DNA from 3 places in the Shewanella carassii genome. Region 1 is predicted to be linked to each of the others. Evidence: riboswitches for the same ligand, from Rfam matches in the RefSeq annotation. Region 1 holds a riboswitch; each other region holds the start of a gene.

Region 1 (7,143 bases):
ATAGTCTCTGGCGGCATTGAAAGCATCGCTCATCAAGGCCTTCACCCCCATGCGGCTTTGCGGGAATCTGCGGGTATAGCGCTCACCCCAATTGCTCTGTTTGACGTTTTCCCCTAAAGCAAACTTAATCCCCTGATGGGCTTGGGTGAACTTGAGTCCCTCGGCCGACTCTCCCCAGCGCAGTTGAATGACCTGTGACTGGCCACCTATAGGGTTGGCGCTGCCATGCAGTAGATTGGCGGTAGTGACGCCACCGGCCAAGGAGCGATAGATGGCAATATCATCCGGGTTAAGCACATCGGCTATTTGCACTTCTGAGGTGATGGCATCGGACATCTCATTGAGGCCACCGTTGACGGCAATGTGGGAATGCTCATCTATGATCCCGGCAGTCAGGTGCATGCCTGCTCCCTCTATGACCTGATAACCACTCGGGGTGCTGAGATTGGTACCAACCTTTTCAATCTTACCATTGGCCATAAGCAGGTCGCTGTTGCCAATAATGCCGGCCTCGCTTGAGGTCCAAAGGGTGACATTGCGGATATGCAGTTTTTCCGTACCTGGCTGCTCACTGCGGCCATAGGCTTGCAGTGGACTCGTCAAACGGCTGAGATACTCGGGTTCAGTCTTGGAAGAGGTTGGTGGGGAATTGGCATTGCCTCCCGTCTCTGTATCCGCCGATAAGGGCGCTGGCGGCAATCTTGAGCCGGCCAGTTGAGTGATGGCGCCATCGGCACGCAAGAGTCTGCCCTGCAGCCCTTCATCATCTTGCCAAAGAGTTACTCGACTAATGCCATCGATGCCCGCACTTTGCAAATTGACGCTGAAACTCAGACGGTTGCTGTTGGCACTCAAGTGAGCAAGCGCTATCTGTTGATCGCCACTATTGAAGCTGCCCTTAAGTTTTCGGGGTGTTTGCTGGCTCAATTGCAGCTCAAGATCTAATTCCAGCTCAGCCAAATGCAGGCGATAACTGCCTTGCCACTGGTATCCAGGAGCCGTTTGTATTTGTTCTTCACCTTGTAGCCAAACGCTGACTATTTTGCCGTCCTGAAACAGATTACCCTTGGCTATCACCAGATCGGCCATATAGCCGGGCGCCAGTTTACCGACCACATTATCTATGCCAGCGGCCGCAGCAGCCTGGGTTGTCAGTGCCGCCAATGCAGTTTCTTCATCGAGACCGGCTTGCAACGCCATTTTCAGCCTAGGCCAAAAGGCTTTGCCGTCTATGCCGTATTGGGTGAAGGAGAAGGGGATATTGTTGGCTGCCATCACAGCAGGATTACTCGGTGCCCGCTCCCAGTGTCTCAAGGTTCTGAGTGGCACTTCCCTGGCATTGTCTTCATCACTCATTTCTGGGGCCGCTGGAAAGTTCAACGGCAATATCAATGCGGGTCGATATTGCTGAAGTTCTTTCACTCTTGCATATTCCTGGCCATTGCCCAGTAAGGTGGGAGGGATATCGGCTTGACTCAATAGCTTGGCTGCACGCAACTGGTTATTGAGGTTGCGGGTATCAAATATTGCCCCGCTCGCTTTTATATCGTGCAATCGTTCCAGGGCGATATTAAATTCGGGAAGTAATAAGTCATCGCGACCGACTGCTTTCTTTTTATTCTGGTTATACCAGTGGGCATCGCTGAGCGTCTGCCTTATTAAGGCTATGCTCCCCATCAGGGAGTTGGGGTAATCCTGCGGAGAACTCCCTTTGTCAAAAGCCATAAAGTGATGACTCCTGGGGCGATATATCAGTTGATTACTATTCTTATCAGCCAAAGATAAGGAAACGCCTATACCCCTGAATATTCCGTCAAGATGAGCACTTTGAACGCTGGTAAAGCCATTGCTTATCCAATTTGACGCAGTTTCTTTATCTGCCGAGACATAGGCGAACCATTCTTTATCGGCGTGAATTGCCCCATTCTTTGCTGCAGCCCCCTTTGACTTAATTTGATAAACAGGGCCCTCAATAGTAGTAGGTGTTTGTGAATACTCCAGCCCGTAATCAGTAAAGGGATCGATAAATCCCGGATAAATAGTGTGCCCCTTGAGATCTATCCTATAGGCATTTTGTGGAATTTCATTATTGGAAATTACTTGTTTGATATGATTATTTTCAATGAGTAATGTGGCGTTATCCAATTGCTTACCCGGGGAGAGCATGAGTCGTGCATGAGTTAAGGCGGTCAATCTCGGGGTATTGTCTGTCAACTGCGTTTCATCTGCATAGGCACTGTTGACGATAAGAACGGCTAAAAGCGGCAGTGCTGCGGGGAATATGCTTCTCATTTTTATGTAACTACCCTGTCATTATACTTTTAGTAAAGTAATACTAATCAGTACCTTGATGTAAAATTGTGCTAGTGGTTAATGAAGGTTAAAAGTCATTTTGACTGCCGTTAAAAGTAACCCGTAGATGTTGCGAAATGTGATTGAGGCAGCGTTTTATACTGATTTAACATGGAAGTTAACTCAAGGGGGGTGTAAATGCCAAGAGGTAATTGTAAGGCTTTTTAACAGTCGAGTGATGTTTTATAGACATAAAAAAGCCCCGACACTGTCGAGGCTTAAGTAAATAGACAACTGGTTAGATCAGGAAATCATCCATTGAACGACCTTTGTCTACTTCATTCTTGAATACGGTTGGCATACGGCCTTGGCCGGTCCAAGTAATGGTTTCACCGTCTACAACGATTTTGTATTTCGGTGGGCGAGGGGCGCGTTTCTTTTTAGGAGCAGATTTGGCAGCAACAACATCACCAAGATCTTCAACTGATAGGCCAACGGCTTCCATCTGTTTACGGATATCTTCAATTTTAGATAGACGTTCAGCTTGAGCCTTTTCTTCTTCCTTGGCTTCTTCTTCACGTTCAATAATGATTTTATCCAATTTTGCCGCCAGATCACGCAGATCTGCAACGCTTAACTCTTTTACTGCGGCCTTAAAACGACGACCGTGAGTCAATATATCAAGAAAATCGCTCATAGGTATTTAGGTCCCACGCTAATTTATAAATTGGGTTAGGGTTAATATCGTTATAAATAATAGAAACTATAAGAGTCAGGATCAAATATTTTTACGTCCATTGACATTAATTTCTTTATTTAACTCGATTCTATGACCATGAAAGTTGCCAAGTGTTCAAAAAACTGGCCTTAAAGTGTGACAAAATTGACAAACGGTCGTTTAAGTTGATGTTGACGTTAACGTTAACAGCACGTAAAGTTGACTCATTCTGTACTGATGTCCTGGAAAAGGGCGAGTAAGCCAGCGCTGGCTACGCCTTATCTTGTTATCATCGGTACGCAACCCACATTAGATACAAGGTGTAGGAAGGAAACCCTATGAAAGTATTGGTGCCAGTAAAACGTGTGGTCGATGCCAATGTGAAGGTCAGGGTCAAGGCCGACAACACAGGCGTTGAAACAGCCAACCTGAAAATGGCGTTGAACCCATTTTGTGAGATTGCGGTAGAAGAAGCCGTGCGTCTGAAAGAAGCGGGCAGTGCTACTGAAGTCGTCGTTGTCAGCATAGGTCCCAAGGCGGCACAGGAGCAACTGCGTACCGCATTGGCTCTGGGCGCCGACCGTGCCATTCACATCGAAACCGATGAAGAGCTGGTGCCCCTTTCTATTGCCAAACTGCTCAAGGCGGTGCAGGACAAAGAACAGGCGCAACTTATTCTGCTCGGTAAGCAGTCTATCGACGGCGATAACAATCAAACCGGACAGATGCTGGCGGCGCTTGCCGGTATGCCCCAGGCAACCTTTGCATCTGAAGTGAAGTTGGAAGGCGATAGTCTGCTGGTCACCCGGGAAGTGGATGGCGGCTTGCAGACTCTGTCTATGCCTCTGCCTGCCGTGGTCACCGCGGATCTGCGTCTCAACGAGCCCCGCTATGCTTCTCTACCCAATATCATGAAGGCCAAGCGTAAGCCGTTGGAGACCCTGAGTGTTGAAGATTTGGAGGTGACTCTCAAGCAGCACGTACAGGTGCTTGAGGTGGCAACGCCGGCCAGCCGTCAGGCAGGTGTGATGGTGGCTTCCGTTGAGGAGCTGGTGGACAAGTTGAAAAACGAAGCGAAGGTGATCTAAATGGCCGTATTAGTAATTGCAGAACACGATAATGCCAGCCTGAAACAGGATACGGCCAAAGTTGTCGCCGCGGCTAAGGCCATAGGCGGTGATATTCACCTGCTGGTTGCCGGTCAAGATTGTAAGGCCGCCGCCGATGCCGCCGCCAAGCTTGAAGGCGTCAGTAAGGTACTGCTGGCCGATAACCCTGCCTATGGTGCTCATTTGGCCGACAATATTGGTGAGCTTATCTTGTCGCTGAGCGGCGACTACAGCCATATCCTGGCTGCAGCCTCAAGCCTGGGTAAGGACATTCTGCCTAGAGTGGCGGCTTTGCTGGATGTGGCTCAACTTTCTGAGATCACCAAGGTGATTGATGCCGACACCTATGTTCGTCCCATCTATGCCGGTAATGCCATGGCGACCATTAAGAGTCTGGATGACAAGAAAGTGGCCACTGTGCGCGCCAGCGCCTTCGACGCCGTTGCCGAGACGGGGACTGCCGACATTCACCAGCTCGACAGCGTATATGAAGCCAAGAGCAGCTTTGTGTCCCAGAGCCTAACCGAGTCGGTTCGTCCGGAGCTTGGCAGCGCCAGAGTGATTGTTTCCGGTGGTCGCGGTATGGGCAGTGGCGAAAACTTTGCCATGCTGGAGACGTTGGCCGATAAGCTGGGCGCCGCCGTAGGTGCATCACGGGCCGCCGTAGATGCCGGCTTTGTTCCCAACGACCTGCAGGTCGGTCAGACGGGTAAAATTGTGGCGCCCGAGCTTTATATCGCTGTGGGTATCTCCGGGGCGATTCAACATCTGGCCGGGATGAAGGACTCAAAAGTCATAGTGGCCATCAACAAAGATCCTGAAGCGCCTATCTTCCAAGTGGCCGATTATGGTTTGGAAGCGGACCTGTTTGATGTGGTGCCCAAGTTGAACGAGTTGATTTAATCTGTGATCTAGGTCACGATAGGCGGCTTTGGGGTAGCATCCTCAAAGCCGCCTATGTTTTTATGTGCGTCACGCCTGACATCAGGCGTCCTGAGAAGTAGAGGCGCACTAAATATCAGTAGCGGTAAGCAGGGTGATTCCGTTTATGTATCGCGAAAGGATTTGGTGCCGAAGTGGTTGCGACTCATCAAGGTCCACCGCTGGGGCTGTTACCAAATAGGGGCAGCACTGCCATAGTATATTCTGTCGGGATGACAGATTGACGTTACTATGGAGCGCTACTGAAAGGACAGGTGCTACTCGGTATGTTATTGCCTTTTCCCACCAGTTCAGTTGCCCTCCATTCGTATTTAACGAAGAACAAGACTCAATGACAGTACTAAGTTATGCCGACTCGGCACTCTCTTTGTTGCCGCCGGTTGTGGCAATTTTATTGGCGATCTTCACCCGGCGGGTGTTGTTATCGCTGGGGTTAGGAATACTGATCGGAGCCTTGTTGCTCAATCAATGGTCGGTGTTGGATACCGGGGTTTATCTGGGGCAAAGGGTGCTTTCCCTGGTTTGGGATGATGGCGCTTTTAATGCCTGGAACCTGTATATTCTGGGGTTCCTGGTGCTGCTGGGGATGATCACGGCACTGATCACCGTCAGTGGCTCGGCCAGAGCCTTTGCCAACTGGGCCAGACAGCATATCCGCAATCGTCGTGATGCCAAGCTGCTAACCATGTTTCTCGGTTGTGTGGTGTTTATCGATGACTACTTCAACAGCCTGGTGGTGGGCAGTATCGCTAGACCGCTGACCGACAGATATTATATCTCCCGCTCCAAACTGGCGTATCTTTTGGATTCTACCGCGGCGCCCGTGTGCGTTATCTCGCCGGTGTCCAGCTGGGGCGCCTATATTATTGCCCTTATCGGCGGTATTCTCACGGCTCATGGTTTTACTGAAATAGGGCATCTGAGTGCTTTCGTGCAGATGATCCCGATGAACTTCTATGCCTTATTTGCTCTGGCGCTCTTGCTGTGTGTGGCCTATATGGAGCTGGATATTGGCGCCATGCGCAAACACGAGCTCAACGCCCGTAAAGGCAATCTCTATGATGAGTCCAAGGGACTGCCGCCCGGCGCCAATGCCGATCTGCCCGAGGCGGAAACCGGTCAGGTGCACGGCTTGTTCCTGCCCATAGGTGTCTTGGTGGTGGCGACCTTCTACTTTATGGTTTCCAGCGGCGCCGATGCCCTGGCGGCAGAAAGCCTGCCTTTCAGCATTATAGGCGCCTTTGAGAAAACCGATGTGGGCTCGTCCCTGTTTTTTGGCGCTTCCATCGGACTGGTGGTAACGCTGCTGCTGGCCTTTATCCAGAAGATTGAAGCCAAGATGATCCTCAAGGCGCTCACCTCGGGTGCCCGCTCTATGTTGCCGGCCATCTATATTCTGATGTTTGCCTGGACCATAGCCGGGATCATTGGCTCACTGGAAACCGGCAAGTTTATGGCCAGTCTCGCCAGTGGCAATATTCCCTTTGCCTTGCTGCCGGCCGTGTTATTTATTTTGGCAGGGCTTACCGCCTTTTCTACCGGCACCAGCTGGGGCACTTTCGGGATCATGTTGCCGATTGCTGCCGATATGGCCATGGGCAGCCACAGCAGTATGATGTTGCCTATGCTGGCCGCCGTGCTTTCCGGTGCTGTGTTTGGCGATCACTGCTCGCCGATATCGGACACCACGATTCTGTCATCCACAGGTGCCAGTTGCCATCATATCGACCATGTGCTGACTCAGTTGCCCTATGCGGTCTTGGTAGCAGTTATTTCCCTCGGCGGCTATATAGTACTCGGCTTTACCGAGTCGGTATGGCTCGGGCTTGCCTGTAGCTGCATACTGTTCCTGTTGGCTCTGGTGTGGCTCAAGTGGCAGCAGCCCAAGAATAGTGCGGCCTAATCCGCCAACTGAAAAACGCTGCCGAGGCAGCGTTTTTTATTGCCTATAATTCAGTAAATCGCTTGAGTTGGAGGTGTATGTCAGCCTTGGATATCCCCGTGAAATATCAGTTGGAGGCCAGGCAGGCATTCCTCCATGATTTAAGCTGGCGTATGGCTGCCGGCGCCTTTGTCTATCTG
Region 2 (7,143 bases), 630 kb from region 1:
GACGAGTTCAAGGGCGTTGTTGACGTTCTGAACCGTAAAGCCTATGTATGGGATGATTCTGGTCTGCCAGAAAACTACTCTGTAGAAGAAGTTCCAGAAGACATGGTTGATCTGGTTGAAGAATACCGTGAGCAACTGGTTGAGACTGCCGTTGAGCAGGACGACGACCTGATGGAAGCCTATATGGAAGGTGAAGAGCCTTCTATCGAAGACCTGAAGCGTTGTATCCGTAAGGGTACCATCAACCTGTCATTCTTCCCCACATACTGTGGTTCTGCTTACCGTAACAAGGGCATGCAGCTGGTTCTGGATGCGGTTGTTGACTACCTGCCATCTCCAACAGAAGTTGAGCCTCAGCCTCTGACTGACCCAGAAACTGGTGAAGAAACCGGTGAAGTCGCTACTGTATCTGCCGACGAGCCACTGCGCGCGCTGGCGTTCAAGATCATGGATGACCGTTTCGGCGCCCTGACCTTTATCCGTATCTACTCTGGTAAGATGAAGAAAGGTGACACTATCCTGAATAGTGCTACCGGTAAGACCGAGCGTATCGGCCGTATGGTTGAGATGCACGCTAACGATCGTAAAGAGATCGACTTTGCCCAAGCCGGTGACATCATCGCCGTTGTGGGTATGAAGAACGTTCAGACTGGTCATACTCTGTGTGATCCTAAGCACGAATGTACTCTTGAACCTATGATCTTCCCTGATCCAGTGATCTCTATCGCTGTAACTCCTAAGGACAAAGGCGCTTCTGAGAAGCTGGGTGTTGCTCTGGGTAAGATGGTTGCAGAAGATCCATCATTCCAGGTTGAAACCGACCAAGAAACCGGTGAAACCATCCTTAAGGGTATGGGTGAATTGCACCTGGACATCAAAGTAGACATCCTGAAGCGTACTCACGGTGTTGAACTGACTGTTGGTGCTCCACAGGTAGCTTACCGTGAAACCATCACTCAAGCCGTTGAAGACAGCTACACTCACAAGAAGCAGTCTGGTGGTTCTGGTCAGTTCGGTAAGATCGACTACCGCATCCGTCCAGGCGAAGCTGGTAGTGGCTTCAAGTTCACCTCCAGCGTTGTTGGTGGTAACGTACCTCGTGAATTCTGGCCAGCAGTTGAAAGCGGCTTCGAAGACATGATGAACGAAGGTCCTCTGGCTGGCTTCCCAGTACTGGACGTTGAAGTTGAACTGTTCGACGGTGGTTACCACGCAGTTGACTCCTCAGCGATCGCGTTTGAAATCGCTGCCAAGGGTGCATTCCGTCAGTCTATGCCTAAAGCCAAGCCTCAGCTGCTTGAGCCTGTGATGAAGGTTGACGTGTTCACTCCAGACGATCACGTTGGTGACGTTATCGGTGACCTGAACCGTCGTCGCGGTATGATCAAGGATCAGGAAGCCGGTCTGACTGGCGTACGCGTTAAGGCTGACGTACCACTGGCAGAAATGTTCGGTTACATCGGTCACCTGCGTACTATGACTTCTGGTCGTGGTCAGTTCTCCATGGAGTTCTCTCACTATGCTCCATGTCCTGCCAACGTGGCTGAGACTGTTATCGCTGAAACCAAGGCACGCAACGCTGCCAAGAAGTAAGGATAATTAATCCTGAAAAACCCGCCTTGATGGCGGGTTTTTTTATGGGCGAATATCTAGTGCCGCGAAGCCAGCAGAATCAAACTTGCACTCAGCTCGGCGGATGCCCATGTACATCAATGGGCAATCGTATGGCAACTGTTTCCGAAAGTGGCATATGGGCCAAGGCGCTACCTAAGATAAAGGAGCTGGGATCGGCAGAGACTTACCGTGAGGAAGCTACTGTGAATATCAGTAGCGAGGAGAACTGAAATAGGTGATAGCAGATAAACAAAAGCCAGCTCGATAGGCTGGCTTTGTGTAGGGCTGATAAAGCGTGTTTATCAGTCTTCCAGGTTACCGCAGAAGCGGTAGCCTTCGCCGTGGATGGTGGCGATGATTTCCGGTGTATCAGGCACACTTTCGAAGTGCTTACGAATACGACGGATAGTCACATCGACAGTACGGTCGTGTGGCTTGAGCTCACGGCCGGTCATTTTCATCAGCAGCTCAGCGCGGCTGAGGATCTTGCCTGGGTTTTCCACAAAGTGCAGCATAGCGCGGAATTCGCTACGTGGCAGTTTGTAAGATTCACCCTGTGGGCTCACCAGAGAACGGCTGTTGATTTCCAGGCTCCAACCATTGAAGCGGTAGTATTCAACGGCGGCCTTTTCTTCAATTTCAATGCCTGAACTGTTGACGCGAGTCAGCAGGTTGCGGGCACGAATAGTCAACTCGCGAGGGTTGAATGGCTTGGTGATGTAATCATCGGCACCGATTTCCAAACCAAGGATCTTGTCCACTTCGTTGTCACGACCGGTAAGGAAGATCAAACCGATATTGTTGATTTCGCGCAACTCCCGCGCCAATAGCAAACCATTCTTACCCGGTAGGTTGATATCCATAACCACCAGGTTCACCTTGTTTTCTTGCAAGGCTTTGTGCATCTCTGCGCCATCATTGGCTTCGGTCACCACATAACCTTCTGCCTCGAAAATACTTCTCAGCGTGTTACGGGTAACGGCTTCATCTTCAACGATCAGAATGTGCGGGTTTTGCATGTTATTTACCTAATTAAATCAGTTTATCTAACCATGAGCGCGGGTGACGCTCCGTTCTAATACCTAAAACGCCAACATTCACAGGGTTCACGTAAGTGCTGTTCAAAACTGAAATGAAACGGCAACACACTTCATGATTAGCAAAGTATGCTCTCCAATTGGGAGAGGCGCGAACTGTACAATCTAGGATTCCCAGTCGTGGGATTTAGTTCCTGAAAGGCTTGGAAATTCTAAAAACGTTATCTTAAAACCAGATTACATTTGGTACAGAGTCGTTATCGATAGAGACTTATGCTGTCGCGTAATGGCGCTAGCCGGGTCACACGCTTAACTCTAAGCCTTCATCGATACATTACATTGTACTAGGATTGGGCATTTGTTAACAAATAAAATGTTAACAAATTAATGGTTAACTATGATCCGCATCACAAGTTTTTATGTTGAGTGTTGAAACTTAAGCATTTTACATTCTGCCTTACTGTGAGCTTGCTCACGAGACTAGGGGATTTTGTAACCCTTTGCTAGAATGAATTCGGTTAATTAGAGACAGATACTACAATGGATGCTGCATTTGAAAGTCTCTGGCAATGCTACCAGAGCGCATGCTTTTTATTGACTCAGTCGTTTTCTTCCACCATACCTTTCGCTATTGTCACCGCCCATAATCCCTTGGGGCAAAAACTGACTTCCAGTCAAAATCGTCTTCTCGATCGGCAATTACAAGGTGATATTGATAAGTTGGGCATACCTTACCGGGCGATCATAGGGGCGGCTGAGGATCTCAGTCATATGGAGAAAAGTTGGGCTCTGTTTCTGGATAAGACCGCAGCAATCGAGTTGGCGTTAAAGTACCATCAAAACGCTCTCTACTATGTGAATAATGGCATATTAACCTTAGTGCCCTGCCTTAGGGGAGAGTGTGAAGTTGAACTCGGGTTATTTAAAAACAGGGCTAGACTGGTTAATGAGTTACCCGAGCTCAGTGACTGATGAGTTGAGGAAATTTCATCGGGTGCAAATTAGCATTGACTTCATAAGGGCTTTATTGCTAATTTTTTAATCCCTTTTGAGAGAAAGGAACAGAAGAGGTGCGTTAACTAGGTAGTGAGTCAGAGGAAGCCAATTTCCAATGACGGCTCATGAGGGAGATTAACGCCGAGGTCGGGATGCGCATTGGTAACGCTCTCCGGTCGGTTGGTCAGGCTGAATCCTGGCGGCTGTCACCTGGTTTTTGGTGGAGAGCTTCTGGTGACGATCGCTTTTTCCCTACTTTGGGGTGCGTTATCTCAGCACCAGGCTCTTCGAACGTTATCTGTTCGGAGCTTAATTCATGAAATCTATTCTCGTTGTCAACCTTTCCCTGTCTCCTGCCTGCGGGGGAATGCGCTGATGTCCCTAGTTGTTGCCAAGTTTGGCGGTACCTCGGTCGCCGATTATCAGGCGATGAATTGCTGTGCCGATATTGTGCTGGGAAATTCGGCTACTCGTTTGGTTGTGGTGAGTGCCTCATCAGGTGTGACCAATCTGCTGGTGGAGTTGTCCCAGGCAGACATGGGGGACGAGCGTCGTCTCAGGCTATTGAAAGAGATAGCCAGCATTCAATACGCAATTCTGGATAAACTCGGCAGACCGGCCGATGTAGCCGCGGCGCTGGATGCTTTGCTCAGCCGCATGGCAACGCTCAGTGCCAAGCTGTTGCAGGCGCCGAGCAATGCTATGGTGGATGAGATCCTGTCCCTCGGTGAGCAATGCTCTTCAGCACTGTTTGCCGCGGTTTTGAGAGAACGCGGTGCCAAGGCCTGCGCCTTTGATGTGCGTCAGGTGATGCGTACCGATAGCCATTTCGGTAAGGCCGAACCACAAATTGCCGAGCTAAAGCGGCTGGCGACAGAGAAATTACAACCCTTGCTTGAGCAACAACTGCTGGTGACCCAGGGCTTTATCGGTGCCGATGCCGAGGGGCGAACCACTACCCTTGGGCGTGGCGGCAGTGATTATTCCGCGGCCCTATTGGCTGAGGCTTTGGAAGCCGATGCGGTGGAGATCTGGACCGATGTAGAAGGAATTTACACCACAGATCCCAGACTGGCTCCCAACGCTAGGCCCATTGCTGAAATCAGTTTTAATGAGGCGGCCGAGATGGCTACTTTTGGCGCCAAGGTGTTGCACCCTGCCACCATCTTGCCGGCGGTGCGTCAACAGATCCAAGTGTTTGTCGGTTCCAGTCGGGCGCCGGAAAAAGGCGGCACCTGGATCCGCCACCAAGTGGATGATGAGCCGGTATTCAGGGCCGTTGCCGTGAGACGAGATCAGACCCTGCTTAACTTGCACAGTCTGCAGATGCTGCATGCCCAGGGGTTCTTGGCCGAAACCTTCGCTATCTTGGCGCGGCATAAGATCAGTGTCGATCTCATTACCACCTCAGAGGTGAATGTATCGCTGACGCTGGACAAAACAGGCTCAGATTCGGCCGGTAAGGGGCTTCTGACCGAAGCTCTGTTGCAGGAGTTGTCGCAACACTGCCGGGTGCGGGTGGAAGACAAGCTGGCCCTGGTGGCCATTATAGGCAACAAGATAGCCACTACTGCCGGGATCTGTCGCCGGGTATTTGAAGTGCTCGAACCCCATAACGTCCGAATGATCTGTCAGGGCGCCAGTCCACACAATCTCTGTGTCTTGGTGTCTGAAGCCGAAGCCGGTGATGTGGTGGCCGCTTTGCATCGCAACTTATTTGAAGGTGCTCAGGATGCAGCTTGAACACCTGCAGGTTGGGGAGCTGGCCGCAGGTCAGCCTCTGACCATCCCCATATATCGCTTCAAAGGCTCCAGTCATTCGGCGCCCAGCGTCTATATTCAGGCCAATGTGCATGGCGCCGAGGTGCAGGGCAATGCGGTGATTTTGCAGTTGCTGCAGTACTTCAAGGCGCATCCGCCTCTGGGGGATATCACTCTGGTGCCTCTGGCCAACCCCTTGGGGATCAACCAGAAAAGTGGTGAGTTTACCTTGGGCCGCTTCGACCCCATCACAGGTATCAACTGGAACCGAGCCTATCTGGATCAGGCCGTCCACCTGGATGACTGGTATCCGCAGTATAGTGAGCTGCAGGAGCAGGTATTGTTTGATGCTTTTCGTCAGCTTCTTATTGGCAACTGTGAACAGGCATTGGCCAATCCTTGGGGAGTGACGACCGGCCAGAGATTGGCGCTCAATCTGCAGAAACTGGCGCACGGCGCTGACATAGTGCTGGATCTGCACACCGGCCCCAAGTCCTGTAAACACCTCTATTGCCCCGAATATGAGTTGTCCGCAGCCAGCTACTTTCATATTCCCTACACCTTGGTAATGCCCAAAGGTTTTGGTGGCGCCATGGATGAAGCGGCCTTCAATCCCTGGTGGCAACTTAGCGATTATGCCAAGAGCCGGGGGCGAGATCTGAGAGTCGCCGTGTCAGCCTTTACCTTGGAGCTTGGCAGCCAGGAGCGTATCGATCTTGCCGATGCCAGCCGGGATGCGGAAGGGATATTAAGTTATTTGAGCCATAGGGGAGCGATAACCCAGCGCATACAGCCCGAGGTGATGCCACGTTTTGCTTGTTTGCTGAAAGACTATCGAAAGTTTCACGCGCCTATGGCAGGGATGGTGGAGTATCTGGCCGAGCCGGGAGTACCTTTGGCTGCGGGCACACCTCTGGTCAATATGCTCAGGCTCGACCGAGTCGATGTCGGTACTGAAGTCACCAGGCTCTCACTCAATGAGGATGTGATCCCCGTGCTGCATTTTGCATCGGCGTCGGTGCACCAAGGGACTGAGCTCTACAAGGTGATGACCCACTACTTTTCTGTTTCTGATTAAAATCAGGCCCGGTGATAAGCCGGGCCATTTTTTTTAACTAATCGGATCAGATGTTAGGGTTTTACCGCCCTGACAATCGGGTTCTGCAGGCTGATCAGGGTTTCGGTGGACTGAATTTCATCTATCGACTGGATACGGTTAATCAATACGTGCTGCAGGGCATCGATGGACTGACACATCACTTTGACAAATACGCTGTAGTTGCCCGTGGTGTAGTAGGCTTCGACTACTTCTTCCAACTCATTGAGCTTGGAGATGGCGGCGGGATAATCACCGGCACTCTTGAGATTGATGCCGATAAAGCAACAGACATCATAGCCTAGAGCCTTGGGGTTAACTGTTATTTGGGCTCCGGTGATGATACCGGCCTGTTTCATCTTTTCGACCCTGACATGAATCGTACCTGCGCTGACGCTGAAGCGTTTGGCCAGCTCGGCAAAAGGGGTTCGAGCATCCTGCATCAGGGCTTCCAGGATCTGATTGTCCAGTTGATCTCTTTGAAATGATGTATCCACAGCATCACGCCTAAATTGCTTATAATCAGGCATGAATCTACGTGTTTTATTGTAAAATTGCCAGTCTTATGGCGACTTTTGGCTCAACATCTATGGTGACGTTAGCCGTTATTGCTCACCTTCGGGCGCGAGAAAAGGCACA
Region 3 (7,143 bases), 2.1 Mb from region 1:
GCTTCCTGCAGGATGCTATCCACACCCAGATTTTCCCCGAATGGTTCAGCATTGCCGAGCAGCCGCATCTCAAAGGCGCTCTGGCCAGTGCCAACTATGACAGCGAAGGGGTTGCGACCCGTGAGCGGGATATAGTCCGTGACGGCACACTGGAGAGTTACCTGCTGACCAGTTACTCGGCGCGCAAGCTGGGACTGGTCAATACCGGCCATGCCGGCGGCATCTACAACTGGACGCTGGCCGATACCGGCCACAGTTTTGATGAATTGGTGCGTTCCATGAGCCGCGGGCTCATAGTCACAGAGGTGATGGGTCAGGGCGTGAATATGGTTACCGGCGACTATTCCCGCGGCGCCGCCGGCTTCTATGTCGAGAATGGCGAAATCCAGTTCCCGGTCGAGGAGATCACCATAGCCGGTAACCTGAAGCAGATGTACCGTTCCATGCAGGCGGTTTCCAGCGACAGAGATCTGCGCTCCAGCATCCGTACCGGGGCAATATTGCTCGATGAGATGAAGATAGCCGGTAACTGAGCCGGTTTATCATGATCTGAAGCCCGCCACTCAGGCGGGCTTTTTTAGGGGCTCTTGATGGAATCAAGCTCTCTGCGGGACCTTACAGGGGACGATAGGCGCTTTCGCTCGGGTCTGTGCTCTCAAAAGCGCTCTGCCGCCTTGGGCTGAGCTCTTTTAAGTTATTGCAGATACTGTGGGCTCTGTGCTCGTCTCCTTGATGCAAGATGGTGAACATATATTGCAGTGCCATGGCATTGAGATAGTCCGGGTGAACCGGCGGGAAGATATCGGCATCGATTTTAGCCCGCTGTAGGCGTTTGTTTATCGCTTGTAGACGGCTGTGCAGCACCTGCTCTAACGCGGTTTTCAAGTACTGCTCTTCTTCGGCCATCAAGTTCATGGCCAAGTTCAATTGTGCCTGAGGGGCCAATGGTTTGCGGGAAAACATCTGATAACTCTCCGGACTCAAAGCCGCATGGTAACGCCAGTATGCTGGACTCAGGCTGAACTTCGAGTACCTCAGCCTGAGTTATTGACGGCAAGATCATTATTATCCGTGGGAGTGAGGCATCTTGGTCGAACCCTGGCTCAGCTGCATATGGTGTTGCAAGAGCCGCTCGGTCTCACCACTGCTGGCCATGTTCTGCAGTGCTTGTTGTAACGCATAGGCGATGCTGCCCGGTCGCAATTCTTTAGGGTTGTTGTCGATGGAGAGTGGCTCGTCGGCAACATAGTCTGGGTTGACACGGGCATTGAAATAACGACTCTTGCGTGAGAATCCCAGGTGTCCCTGACGCGGGAGTTCGCAGCAGTCTGGATGCAGTTTCAGCCCGCGCTGTGGATGGCTTTCCAGCCAATATTTCAGACTGGACTCATCATAAATATAGAAATCGCCCTGATGCTGTTTGAGAAAGGCTATCGCCGAGTCTGTGCCCATATCAGGTGGGGTTCGCGTTATCAGTTGATCCGGCAGCCCCCCGAGTTGATAACTGCCGGGAGAGATCAGCAGCACCAGCTGCTTGTCTACCAGTTGCTGCAGCGAAGTGATATCACTCAGGTCATCGCGACTGACGCCGATATAGCGTTCAGATAGACCGTTGGCAATGAAATAGGCATAACGGTTGCGTTCCTGGGAGAAGGCCAGTCCGGGATAGAAGTCGATATTACCCTTGGCGATTTCCCGAAGGATGCGCTTTTTAGGTGCGCGTATAATCTTGAGACTGCAGCCTATTCTGGCTGCCGCCTCTTGATAGAGGCCGAGATAGAGGCCGCTGTTATCCGGGGCCTGAGCAATAAAGGGGGGCCGGGCATTGGTGCGATAGCCCATGGTTAGCTCACAGGTTTTGGCGGCAAGCGCTTGTGATGAACAAACGATAGCCAGCAGTGCCAGACAACAGAACTTGATTGTCACAGAACAAAACCTCCCGGATTGACTGAAACAGACTGAGTCTCGAGTGCTTTTAATAACATGATTAATATGCCGTTCGACATTGTACTTTGGGCTATAGTATTTCGCATGATTATTGACCGGCTTGGCCTGTTTGTATACAGAGTCAGTTACAGGATCTATGCTGCCGCTCGCGAATGTCCGGCCCAGGTTTTTGGCCGAGCAAAATTTTCTGCGACAGGGAAGAAGGAGTTGGTGTTGTGGATAAAAGGGAGTAGTATTTGCGCGATTTTTGTCCGGTATAGTCGGGCAAGTCTCATCCAATTGAAATAAGGAGCCGATATGGTCAAACATATTAAGCAGACTGCACTGCTGGAGCATGAATCCGGTCGTGGACAGATCAAAGATAACGCCCTCAAGGCGGTGGTGACCAGTTCACTGTTTCGCTGTCGCAGCGAGAAGCCGAAGAAGGGCAAAGGATCATACAGTCGTAAAGGACGCAATGGAAAGGGGCAACAGGGTGTTGCCCCTTTTGATTTAATGACTCTAATCTTTTCACCCTGCTGACACCTCAAGAAAGATTTCTCCAAGGTGTTGGGAGAGTTTATTCCGGCATCTGCACCAGTTCGGCCCACAGATCGTGCTCATCAGAATGAGTGATCAGTGCGCGCACCATGTCCCCTGGGCTTAGTTCCACTTCACCGTTTAAGAATACCATGCCGTCGATTTCAGGCGCATCGGCATAGCAGCGGCCAATGGCGCCTTCCTCGTCCACATCATCGATAAGGACATCCAGCTCACGGCCTACCAGGCGCGCCAGCCGCTCGGCACTGATCTCGGCCTGCACCTGCATGAAACGCTCATAGCGGTCCTGCTTGACCTCTTCACTGATAAGCTCGGCCAAGGTATTGGCCACGGCGCCATCGACTTCCGAGTACTTGAAGCAGCCCACTCGGTCCAGCCTTGCTTCACGCAGGAAGTCCAGCAGGATTTCGAAATCCTCTTCGGTTTCACCGGGGAAGCCAACGATAAAGGTTGAGCGGATCACCAGATCCGGGCAGATCTCACGCCATTTCTTGATGGCGTCCAACTGGCGGTCGACCCGGCCGGGACGCTTCATCATCTTGAGCACGCGAGGGCTGGCGTGCTGCAGCGGCAGATCCAGATAGGGCAGGATCAGTCCTTCGGCCATCAGCGGGATCAGCTCATCGACCCAAGGGTAAGGGTAGACATAGTGCAGGCGTACCCACACACCCATCTTGCCCAGATGGCGGGCCAGGGTGGTGATATCTTGCTTCACCGGCATGCCGTTCCAGAAGTCGGTGCGGCCGCCCTTGTCTTTGCCGTAGGCCGAGGTGTCCTGGCTGACGACCAGAATTTCCTGAACGCCGCTTTCCACCAGGCGTTTGGCTTCATCCAGCACGCTGCCGACACTGCGGCTGTCCAGATCGCCCCTCAGCGCCGGAATGATGCAGAAGGTACAGCGGTTGTCGCAGCCTTCGGAAATCTTCAGGTAGGCATAATGCTTGGGGGTCAGCTTAACGCCGGCTTGTGGGATCAGCGAGGTGAAGGGGTTGTGCTCCGGCTTGGGCACATACTTGTGCACATGGTTCAGCACGGCCTCATAGCTGTGGGGGCCGGTGATCTCCAGTACATCCGGATGCACTTCGCGGATCTGGTTTTCCTTGGCGCCCAGGCAGCCGGTGACTATCACCTTGCCGTTTTCTTCCAGCGCTTCACGCACGGCATCCAGCGACTCTTCCACCGCGGCATCGATAAAGCCACAGGTGTTGACTATTACCAGGTCGGCATTGTCATAGCTGTTGGTAACCTCATAGCCGTCGATGCGCAGTTGGGTGAGGATCCGCTCGGAATCCACCAGGTTCTTGGGGCAGCCCAGGCTGACAAAGCCGATGCGATTGCCGCTGGTTTGGGCCTCGGCAGGGCTGTTTCCCTGTGCCAGAGTCTTGGCCGGAGTGTCCAGAGTCGTGGTCTGCTTGGGATCAAAAATGTCGACTGATTTCTTCAAGAGCTGTTTTCCGCAATGCTAAAGCTGATGGAGCACGCTTGGGTGCCGGTAAAATTGGCGGCGATTATACCTCAGCCAATAAAAAGGTACAGTTGGACTGGTTGATTTATGTTCTATGTTGCCATCTCGGTTGCCGCTTCAAAACGTCGTTGAAAAATTTTTTGATTTTTTTAACCCTTTTGGCAGCTGGCTGCGTTTCTATGGTCAACGAAGCGAACTTTTTGGAGAACCAAGATGAAAAAATCTCTGCTGAATCTGGCGCTGATAGGCGCATTGTTACCCGCTACTCTGATGAGCCACTCAGTACTGGCTCAGGATAGACCTCTACTGGAAACCACAGGCGTCAGCCAGATACAGGTTGAGCCCGATATGGCCGAAATCCATGTTGAAGTGTCATTAAGCGAATCTGATGCCAAGGCGGCCAAGGCCGCATCCGACAAGGCTGTGGCCGCTTTTATCGAGCGCCTGCTCAAGGCCGGGGTCGCTAAGGAGTCGATTGCCGCCGCCAATCTGAATCTGCAACCTGAGTATGTTTACCTCAAGGACAAGGCGCCCGAGCTCAAGGGGTATCGCGCCAGTCGTAGTGTGACCGTGTTGGTGAAACAGTTGGATCAGCTCAATCCCATACTGGACTCGGCGTTAATAGGCGGGATCAACAAGGTGAACCAGATCAACCTCAAGTCCAGTAAAGAAGCCGAGATGCGCAAGCAGGCGCGGCAGGCGGCCATTGAAGATGCCAAGCAAAAGGCCAGTGAGCTGGCGGCCGGATTTGGCGAGAAACTCGATGGCGTCTGGTCGATTCGTTATTTCGACCAAGGCCCGGTGCGCCCAGTGATGTACAAGGCCGCCATGATGGCTGAAGGCGCTATCAACCAGAGCTATGAGTATGGCCAGGTAACCTTCTCCGACAGGGTAGAGGTCAGCTACAAGCTGCGTGACTGAAGTAAGCATTCGGGTGAGAGCCGCCGGCTCGCTGATGCAGCGAAGCAGTTTTTAACCGTGGCTCGTGAACAAGCGGTGCCGGTATTGCTAGGCCGTGACATGAGTCACTTCCCCTAGGCTTAATGCCCGCCTAGCGGGATATTTACCGCCAGAGGCACAATCCAGCTTGCTATTGGGGCCGTGATAGTTAGAATGCCAGTCGAATACCTTTGAGTAGAGGCGCGCTGCCTAAGAGTAACCGGGAAGAGGGTGATGCCTTTGAGGCCCGGGGAAAGGAGTCGGCGCCGAAGTAGCCAGGTCATCAAACCTGACTGCTGGTTCTGTATCTAATAGGTGCAGGACTGCCATAGTCATCCACTATGGAGCGCTACCTGAAGGAGCTGAGAAGTTTCTGCCCTCCTTGGTCTGAGTTTCTTCGATCCTATCGGTAGATCTCCACCTTAGTTGTTTTAGGTGTAAAGAGATCATGAATATCATGCATTTTGCGGACTCTCCCTGGTCCATAGTTCCTCCTCTGCTGGCGGTTGCGCTGGCGATCATCACCCGTAGAGTACTGCTCTCCCTTGGGGTAGGCATAGTCGTCGGCAGCCTGATGTTGCAGCAGTTTTCACCGCTGCAATCGCTGCGCTACCTGGTTGACAGTGTGCTGAAAATCTTCTGGGTCGATGGTGCTCCCAACAGCGATAACCTGAATATGCTGCTGTTTATGCTGCTGCTGGGTGGGCTTATCAGCTTGATGACCGCCTCGGGTGCGACCCGGGCCTTCGCCGAATGGGCCGCCAGGCGCTGCCAGAGCCGCAAGGGCGCCAAGTCGCTCACCGGCTTGATGGTGTTTGCCTTTTTTATTGACGACTTCTTCCACAGCCTGTCGGTGGGGCCCATTTGCCGCCCTGTGACCGACAGATTCCAGATCTCCCGCGCCAAGTTGGCCTATCTGCTGGACTCGACTGCGGCGCCCGTATGCGTATTGATGCCCATCTCCTCCTGGGGGGCCTATATCATCGCCCTGGTGGGCGGCATACTCGTGGCCCATGGGGTGACAGAGCAGAGCCCGATCGCCGCCTTTGTGCAGATGATCCCCATGAATCTCTATGCGGTATTTACCCTGATCATGGTGGTGGTGGTCATCGCCTTCCAACTGGATATTGGGCCGATGCGACAGCATGAGCAGCGGGCGCTCGAAGGCAAGCTCTGGGATGAATCCAAGGGCCGGCCAATCGGGCTGGATATGGAAGCCCCGGCCGACAGCCGCGGCGGCATGCTGGATATGGTGTTGCCGATAGTGACACTGACGGCGGCGAGTATCTATTTCATGCTGGACTCCGGGGCCCAGGTATTGGCCGCCAATGGTCAGGCCTTCAGCGTGCTGGGAGCCTTTGAACATACCAATGTGGGCTCATCTTTGGTTTATGGCGCCCTTTGCAGCCTGGCGGTGTCCGGCCTGTTGGCTCTGCGTCTCGGCCTTGGGATCGCCACTTGGCTGCGCGCCGCCCCCAGAGGCGTCATGGCCATGTTGCCGGCGATCAACATACTGCTGTTTGCCTGGACCATAGGCGCCGTGGTGCGTGACATGGAAACCGGCAAATATCTCGCCAGCCTGGCTAACGGCAACCTGCCCACAGGGCTGCTGCCTGTGGTGGTGTTTGTGCTCTCCTGCGCCATGGCCTTTGCCACAGGCACCAGTTGGGGCACTTTCGGTATCATGTTGCCACTCGCCGGAGATATGGCCGCCGCCAGCGATATCCAACTCCTGCTGCCCATGCTGTCGGCTGTGCTGGCCGGTGCTGTGTTTGGCGACCACAGTTCGCCCATCTCCAGTACCAGTATTCTGTCGGCCACCGGCGCCGGCTGTCACCATATAGATCATGTGTTGACCCAGTTGCCTTATGCCCTGACCGTCGCCTTCGGGGCAGCACTGGGTTATCTGGCCATGGGGCTGCTGCATTCCACCCTGGCCGGTTTCCTGGTGAGTGCCGCCTGGTTTGCACTCTTCTGCCTCTATCACGCCAGGCGCTTCCAGGCGGCTCCCGAGGCCGCCATCGGCTGAGGCTGAGATGGGATACCAAAAAGCCCCGGGAGTTTTTCCGGGGGCTTTTTACTCTTGCCAAAGGCTCGCGAAGATAAGGAGTCTCAGTGATCCAGATAGAGATAGTTCTGCCAGCTTTTCATCCTTATCAATACCTTACGCATGATTGATACATGCTCAAAGCTATCGGAATAGATGGCGATCTCCACATTGGTACCCAGTGGCAAATGATACTGACTCAGAT

What was found. Region 1 has a riboswitch for lysine ahead of K5621_RS06760 (Na+/H+ antiporter NhaC family protein). Riboswitches for the same ligand answer to the same signal wherever they lie in the genome.
Region 2: another riboswitch for lysine. It lies ahead of lysC (lysine-sensitive aspartokinase 3); the one in region 1 lies ahead of K5621_RS06760 (Na+/H+ antiporter NhaC family protein).
Region 3: another riboswitch for lysine. It lies ahead of K5621_RS17290 (Na+/H+ antiporter NhaC family protein); the one in region 1 lies ahead of K5621_RS06760 (Na+/H+ antiporter NhaC family protein).

The regions. Positions count from the first base shown of each region.
Region 1 covers NZ_AP024618.1:1,465,918-1,473,060, forward strand. Annotated here, with positions in the region: gene K5621_RS06740 (amidohydrolase family protein) at 1-2,292, opposite strand, end outside; gene K5621_RS06745 (H-NS histone family protein) at 2,591-2,989, opposite strand; gene K5621_RS06750 (electron transfer flavoprotein subunit beta/FixA family protein) at 3,349-4,098, shown strand; gene K5621_RS06755 (electron transfer flavoprotein subunit alpha/FixB family protein) at 4,099-5,022, shown strand; lysine riboswitch at 5,113-5,311, shown strand; gene K5621_RS06760 (Na+/H+ antiporter NhaC family protein) at 5,393-6,964, shown strand; gene K5621_RS06765 (GGDEF domain-containing protein) at 7,042-7,143, shown strand, end outside.
Region 2 covers NZ_AP024618.1:830,953-838,095, forward strand. Annotated here, with positions in the region: gene fusA (elongation factor G) at 1-1,593, shown strand, start outside; gene arcA (two-component system response regulator ArcA) at 1,917-2,633, opposite strand; gene K5621_RS03890 (DUF3293 domain-containing protein) at 3,192-3,623, shown strand; lysine riboswitch at 3,709-3,886, shown strand; gene lysC (lysine-sensitive aspartokinase 3) at 4,023-5,390, shown strand; gene K5621_RS03900 (succinylglutamate desuccinylase/aspartoacylase family protein) at 5,380-6,486, shown strand; gene asnC (transcriptional regulator AsnC) at 6,540-7,001, opposite strand; gene rluA (bifunctional tRNA pseudouridine(32) synthase/23S rRNA pseudouridine(746) synthase RluA) at 7,110-7,143, opposite strand, start outside.
Region 3 covers NZ_AP024618.1:3,851,407-3,858,549, reverse strand. Annotated here, with positions in the region: gene pmbA (metalloprotease PmbA) at 1-533, shown strand, start outside; gene K5621_RS17315 (hypothetical protein) at 616-963, opposite strand; gene K5621_RS17310 (substrate-binding periplasmic protein) at 1,066-1,926, opposite strand; gene K5621_RS17305 (ribosome alternative rescue factor ArfA) at 2,245-2,469, shown strand; gene rimO (30S ribosomal protein S12 methylthiotransferase RimO) at 2,507-3,931, opposite strand; gene K5621_RS17295 (oxidative stress defense protein) at 4,166-4,873, shown strand; lysine riboswitch at 5,080-5,251, shown strand; gene K5621_RS17290 (Na+/H+ antiporter NhaC family protein) at 5,340-6,920, shown strand; gene K5621_RS17285 (HlyD family secretion protein) at 7,004-7,143, opposite strand, start outside.